DNA from 2 places in the Kribbella sp. NBC_00889 genome. Region 2 is predicted to be linked to the other one. Evidence: riboswitches for the same ligand, from Rfam matches in the RefSeq annotation. Region 2 holds a riboswitch; the other holds the start of a gene.
The links. A riboswitch is a leader RNA that binds a small molecule or an ion and turns the genes downstream of it on or off. The one in region 2 is predicted to bind FMN.

Region 1 (3,395 bases), 2.6 Mb from region 2:
ACACCCAGGATCGTCGCGGTCGCGTCCGCCGTACCGGCGCCACTGGACAGCAGCACCTCACCGACCCGCAACGCCAGGTCGAGGGTCCGGTAGACCTCCCGCTGCTCGTCCCGCTCCATCACTCGCCGAGAAGGCGATGGGCCATCGCCAGGTCGGTGATCAGGATGTTCACCCAGCCCCCGAGCAGCGCGGCGCGGATCGCGGAGAACTTCCGGTCCCCGCCCGCGACGCCGATCCGGCGCGGTACCGCCAGCAACTCCTTGGCGGTCACCCCGATGACCCGCTGGTCGAACGTCGAGCGCACGTGCCTTCCCTCTTCGTCGAAGAACCGGAAACAGACGTCACCGACGGCACCGAGCCGGCGAAGCTCGTCCCGGTCGGCCTCGGCGACCGCGTTCCCACTGCGCTGCAGCAGCGGCGAGGGCTCGAGACTGCCGATCCCGACCAGGGCGTCGGTGAGCTGTCCCCAGGTGCCCAGAACGTCCCGAACGGACACGTCGTTCATCATCGCCCGCCGGACCGCCGGCGTCCCGACCAGTCCGGGCGCGGGCAGGTAGACCGGCATCCCACCGGTCAGCTCGGCGAACCGCGCGGTCAGCCGGGTCGCCTGCATCTGCACCGCCGCGTCACCCAGGCCGCCGACGATCTGGACCACCCGGTCGACCACCGGCACGCTCTTGCGCGGCATCCGGTCGACCGCACTGATCAGCGTCTCGCTCCAGGACGAGATCCCGATCACGTGCGCACCGGTCAGCGTCATGTCCAGGTACGCCGCCGCCCCCGAGCCCAACGCCGGCAGTACGTCGTCCCCGGCGCCCGCGGTGTCGACGACCACCGCGTCCCGGAGCCCGTACCGGCCCTGCAACTCGTCCTCGAGGTCGCTGTGCACCCCGCTCGGCATGGTCACCACGGTGTGCACGATGCCGACCTCGACGGCCTGCTTGAGCATCCGCGACACCCGCGCCTGGGAGAGGTTGAGCTCGGCCGCGATCTTCGGCTGCCGGATGCCCTTCTCGTGGTACATCCGGGCCACCTTCGCCAGCAGCCGCAACTCGTCCAGCCCGGGCTGGCGCACCGCGCGGTTGCCGTTGGCCACGTCGACTCCCCTTAGGACACGATCAGGAATGGACTATAGGTCAGCGGCGGCGGCCGAACCCGATAAACTGACCGCAGTTTGCAAGACCACACGTGCTCTGGGGTCGGTGAAATTCCGAGCCGGCGGTGACAGTCCGCGACCCGTACACCCGCGAGGGTGTCCGGTTGACCTGGTGGAACTCCGGGACCGACGGTGAAAGTCCGGATGGGAAGATGCACGTGGCAGTCTTCGCGATGCCGTCCGGTGTGCGCTGTCCGCGCGATCGGACCCGTCGTGGAGCTTGTCGTTGCCCCCCGGAGTGCCAGGCCGAGAGGACAACGACCGTGACCACCGTGACAACCCGCCTGGACACCATCCAGCACGCCGTCGACCAGATCGCGCTGGGGCGACCCGTGGTGGTCGTCGACGACGAGGACCGCGAGAACGAGGGCGACCTGACGTTCGCCGCGAGCCTCGCAACCCCCGAGCTGATGGCGCTGCTCGTCCGGCACACCAGCGGCTACGTGTGCGCGCCGGCCGCGCCGGAGGTGCTCGACCGGCTCGAACTGCCGCTGATGGTGCCGGACAACCAGGACAGCCTGCGTACGGCGTACACCGTCTCGGTCGATGCCAGCAGTGGCGTCGGCACCGGCATCTCGGCCGCCGACCGGGCCCGGACCGTCCGGGTGCTGGCCGACCCGGCAGCCGGGCCTACGGACCTGATCCGGCCCGGCCACATCCTGCCGCTGCGCGCAGTGGGCGGCGGCGTCCGCCAGCGGCCGGGTCATACCGAGGCCACGGTCGAGCTGGTCCGGCTGGCCGGACTGCCGCCGGTCGGCGTGATCGGCGAACTGATGAACGACGACGGCACGCTGATGACCGGAGCCGACCTGCGCGCCTTCGCCGACACGCACAGCTTCGCGATGGTGTCGATCGCCGACCTGGTCACGTTCCTCGGCTGACCAGCCTGCGGGCGGCCGCCGCGATGCCGTCGGGCGAGAGCCCGAAGTGGTCCAGCAGGTAGTCGGCCGACCCGGTGGGTGCGAACTCGGGGATCCCGAGGATCGTCACCCGGGCCGGATGCTGCTGGACAACGGTCTCCGCAACGGCGCCACCGAGCCCGCCGCTGGACACCGCCTCCTCGGCGGTCACGATTCCGGCCGTCTCCCGCGCGGCCGCGACCACAGCGCCGGTGTCCAACGGCTTCACCGTCGGCATCGACAGCACCCGGGCCGAGATCCCTTCCGTGGCGAGCTGCTCGGCCGCGGCGATCGCTCGCCACAGCACCGTCCCGTTGCTGATCAGCGTCACGTCGTCGCCGGCCCGGACGGTGATCGCCCGGCCGAGCCGGAAGTCGTAGTCCTCGTCGTACACCTTCGGCACGTTCATCCGGCTGACCCGGATGAACACCGGCCCGTCCGAGGCCGCCGCCCAGCGCAACGCGGCCGCCGTCTCGATCGGGTCGGCCGGCACGATCACCGTCAGGTTGGAGATCGCCCGCAGCCAGGCGATGTCCTCGATCGAGTGGTGCGTGGGGCCGAGTTCGCCGTACGCCACCCCTGGACTCATCCCGCACAGCTTCACGTTGGTGTTCGAGTACGCGACGTCCGCCTTGATCTGCTCGAGGGCGCGACCGGTGAGAAAGCAGGAGGCGGCCGACACGAACGGGATCCGGCCGCCGTTGGCCAGGCCGGACGCGACCCCGACCATGTCCTGCTCGGCGATGCCGACGTTGATCAACCGGTCCGGGAACGCCTTGCGGAAGCTGTTCAGCTTGCTCGAGCCGACCGAGTCGTTCACCACCCCGACGATCCGGTGGTCCGCGTGCGCGAGCTCGGCCAGCGTCTCGACGTACGCGTCCCGGCAGTCGTACCGCGGCCGGTCGGCGATCGAGGTATGGACGACGGTCATACCGGCTCCTTGGAGTAGCGGGGAACAACGGCTTCCAGCTCAGTCATCGCCTGCTGGAACTCCGCCGCGTCCGGCACCCGGTGGTGCCACGCGACGTTGTTGCTCATGAACGAGATCGGGTGACCCTTGTGGGTGTGCGCGATCACGAAGGTCGGCTTCCCGGGCCGGAACGGTACGGCGGACAGCACGTCGAGCAGCTCGCCGTGGTCGTGACCGTTCACCTCGACCACCGCGAACCCGAACGCCGCCGCCTTGTCCGGCAACGGATCCAGGTCGTTGGTCTCCTTCGTGGTGGCGCCCTGCTGCAGCCGGTTCCGGTCGACGATCACGGTCAGCCGGTCGAGCTGGTACTGGGACGCGGCCATCATCGCCTCCCAGTTGCTGCCCTCCTGCAACTCGCCGTCGCCGA
Region 2 (3,395 bases):
TGACGGGTCTGGTACCAGCGGTACCAGCCGTAGAGGCTGACCAGGGCGAAGAACACCTGGCGGCCGGCCTGGCCCCACAGGTCCTTGTCCTGCGGCGTGTCGAACACGCCGCCGACGAAGACCGTGAACAGCAGAACGTTGCCGACGATGCCGACCGGCCAGGCCGAGACCATCCGGCGCATGCCGAACAGGGCGCTGGCCAGGCCGAAGCCGTTGCCGACGATCTCCCGGATCAGTACCGGGGAGCCGGCGATCGTCACCTGCTCGTGCAGCAGCCAGTCGAGCGGGTTCACTTGGTGCCTCCAGCAAGTAGTCGTTCCACGTACTTCGCGATCACGTCGACTTCGAGGTTGACCGTGTCGCCGACCTTGTTCCGGCCCAGCACGGTCAGCTCGAGCGTGGTCGGGATCAGGCTGATGCCGAACGTGCCGGTGTCGTCGTCCACATCGGTGACGGTCAGCGAAACGCCGTCGACAGCGATCGAGCCCTTCTCGGCGACGTACTTGAGAATCTCCGGCGCGGCCGCGACCCGGACTTCCTCCCAGTGCTCGGCCGGCGTACGACTCGCGATCGTGCCGACCCCGTCGACGTGGCCTTGGACGATGTGGCCGCCGAGCCGGTCGTGCGCGGACACCGCCCGCTCCAGGTTGACCTGCGAACCCTTGGCAGCCTGGCCGAGGCTGGTGCGCTGCAGGGTCTCGCGCATCACGTCGGCGGTGAAGGTGCCCTCGCCGGTCGCGACCACTGTCAGGCAACAGCCGTTGACCGCGATCGAGTCGCCGTGGCCGGCGTCCCCGGTCACCTTGGGGCCGCGGATGGTGAGCCGGGCGGCGTCACCTTCGAGCAGGTCGAGCGCCTCGACGGTGCCGAGTTCCTCGACGATTCCGGTGAACATTCAGTGCGTCCTTTGCGGTTCGAGCGGCGTCAGGATCAACCGGACGTCGTCGCCGAGGCGAGTGACGTCCGCTAGCTTGAACCGCCGCAGGTGGTGGATCGATTCCGCGCCGAGGTCGCCGATCGCGGCGTACCCCGAGCCGAGGACAGCCGGGGCGACGTACGCGACGAGCTGGTCGACGAGTTGCGCGCGCAGGAAGGCGGCGGCCAGGGTCGGCCCGCCCTCGAGCCAGAGGTGCCGGATCTGCCGATCGTCGAGCTGGCGGAGTACCTCGGCCGGATCATGCGTCGGCAGCAGCAGGGTCTCGGCGCGGTCGTTGCGAACTCGCGCGGTCGTCGGGATCTCGCGGTCGCCGACGACGACGCGCAGCGGCTGCCGCCCGGCCGGTACGTCGTTCTCGTCGCGAACGGTCAGCTCCGGGTCGTCGTCCAGCACGGTCTGAGTGCCGACAGCAATCGCGTCGCACTCGGCCCGCTTGCGGTGTACGTCGGCCCGGGCCAGCGGACCGGTGATCCACCGGCTGGTCCCGTCCGGTGCGGCCGACCGCCCGTCCAGGGTGGTCGCGAACTTCCAGGTGACGAACGGCCGCCCGGTCCGGACGCTGTGCAGCCAGACCTGGTTGACCGCCTCAGCCTCGGCTTGCAGTACGCCTTGCTGGACGGTGATGTTCTTGCGCCGGAGCTTCTCGGCGCCTCCGGACGCCTGCCTGTTCGGGTCCGCGACGGCGTACACGACACGGGTGATCCCGGCCGCGATCAGGGCGTCCGCACACGGCCCGGTCCGGCCGGTGTGATTGCAGGGCTCCAGCGTCACGTACGCCGTACCGCCGCGAGCCGCCGGTCCGGCCATCCGGAGGGCCTCGACCTCGGCGTGCGGGCCACCGGCAACGGCATGGAAGCCCTCACCGACCGGATGGCCGTCGGGGCCGGTGATGACACAGCCGACCACCGGGTTGGGATGGGTGGTGCCGATGCCGCGTGCGGCCAGCTCGATCGCACGCCGCATCCAGGCCACATCGATCGGCGAAGCGTTGTTCACTCACGGTCCCTCGTCGTCACGGACGCACTCCGGGGCCATGACAACCGGCGCGGCAATCCCCGCCGTCCAGCCGGTCCTCAGAGGATCGAGGCCACGCGTTCACGCAGGCTCATCACCCACATGCCGCGCCGTCCGAACGCCGGAGCTCTCCCGCCGATCGCGTGCGCCTCCCATCCGGACTTTCACCGTCGGTCCCGGAATTCCACCAGGTCAACCGACCGCCAAACCGCAGCGGCCGGGTCGCGGACTGTCACCGCCGGCTCGGAATTACACCGACCCCGGAGCACGCGAGTGGGTTCACTCGTGCTTCAAGTATGCCCTCCCCACCAACCCGCACCACGACCCAGGTCACATCCCGGTCATTCCCACCCACCGACCGGTCCTTCCCACCACCGATCCTGGGCGGATTCGGGGCGTTCGTGTCCGGCGGGGCGGTCCCCCGGACCCTGTACCTTCTTGCCGGTGGAGGCGTTTGCTGGGCGGTATCGGCTGATCGACCTGATCGGGACCGGCGGGATGGGGTCGGTCTGGCGAGCGTGGGATCTGCGGCGGTCGGGGTACGTCGCCGCCAAAGTCCTCGGGCAGCACGACGCGGCCACCCTCCTGCGCTTCGTCCGGGAACAGTCCGTGCGGATCCAGCACCCCCACGTGGTCGCGCCGCACGGATGGGCGGCTGACGACGACAAGGTCGTGTTCGCGATGGATCTGGTCCGCGGCGGCTCTGTCGCCACCCTCCTCGGCGACCACGGTCCGCTCCCAGCGCCGTACGTCGCCGTACTGCTCGACCAACTCCTGCACGGCCTGTCCGCAGTCCATGCAGCAGGCGTCGTCCATCGCGACCTGAAGCCGGCGAACCTCCTGCTCGACGTGACCGGAACCGGCCGCCCCCACCTGCGCCTGTCCGACTTCGGCGTCGCCGGCCTGATCGGCGAACCACGCATGACCCGCACCAGCACAATCCTCGGCACCCCCGGATACCTCGCCCCCGAACAACTAGCCGGCGCCGACCCCGACCCCCGCCAAGACCTCTACACCGTCGGAGCCGTAGCCCTAGAACTCCTCACCGGCCAACGCCCTACCCCCCTCTCACCCACCACCACACGCACCGCCAACGCCGAATCACCCGCACCCGCCGGACCCCCTATACGCGCCGCACCACACGCAGCCGCCGGGCCACACGCAGCCGCCGGGCCACACGCAGCCGGCGCCAAGCGGCTAGCAACCGTCGCTGCGCCACTCGCTGAGTTCATCCGGCGTTGCATGGCACCCGATCCGTCCGAACGCCCCGAGTCCGCCCACGCCGCCGCTCGCCTCCTCGCCGAATCCGGCCTCCTCCCACCCGCCGGGGAGACTCCGTGGGCCAACCACCCGGACTCCCCCGAGGTCTTCGACCAACTCCCACCTCTCCCACCCGCCTGGACCCCCACCGGCCCAGCCCCGCAGTCCCCACCACCTCGCCCCG

Region 1: another riboswitch for FMN. It lies ahead of ribB (3,4-dihydroxy-2-butanone-4-phosphate synthase); the one in region 2 lies ahead of ribD (bifunctional diaminohydroxyphosphoribosylaminopyrimidine deaminase/5-amino-6-(5-phosphoribosylamino)uracil reductase RibD).

What each region holds. Positions count from the first base shown of each region.
Region 1 covers NZ_CP108783.1:7,298,217-7,301,611, forward strand. The annotation lists gene OG817_RS35725 (threonine/serine exporter ThrE family protein) at 1-119, opposite strand, end outside; gene OG817_RS35730 (sugar-binding transcriptional regulator) at 119-1,096, opposite strand; FMN riboswitch at 1,185-1,318, shown strand; gene ribB (3,4-dihydroxy-2-butanone-4-phosphate synthase) at 1,420-2,037, shown strand; gene OG817_RS35740 (transketolase family protein) at 2,021-2,986, opposite strand; gene OG817_RS35745 (transketolase) at 2,983-3,395, opposite strand, start outside.
Region 2 covers NZ_CP108783.1:755,495-758,889, reverse strand. The annotation lists gene pnuC (nicotinamide riboside transporter PnuC) at 1-293, opposite strand, end outside; gene OG817_RS03860 (riboflavin synthase) at 290-895, opposite strand; gene ribD (bifunctional diaminohydroxyphosphoribosylaminopyrimidine deaminase/5-amino-6-(5-phosphoribosylamino)uracil reductase RibD) at 896-1,933, opposite strand; FMN riboswitch at 2,091-2,224, opposite strand; gene OG817_RS03850 (serine/threonine-protein kinase) at 2,450-3,395, shown strand, end outside.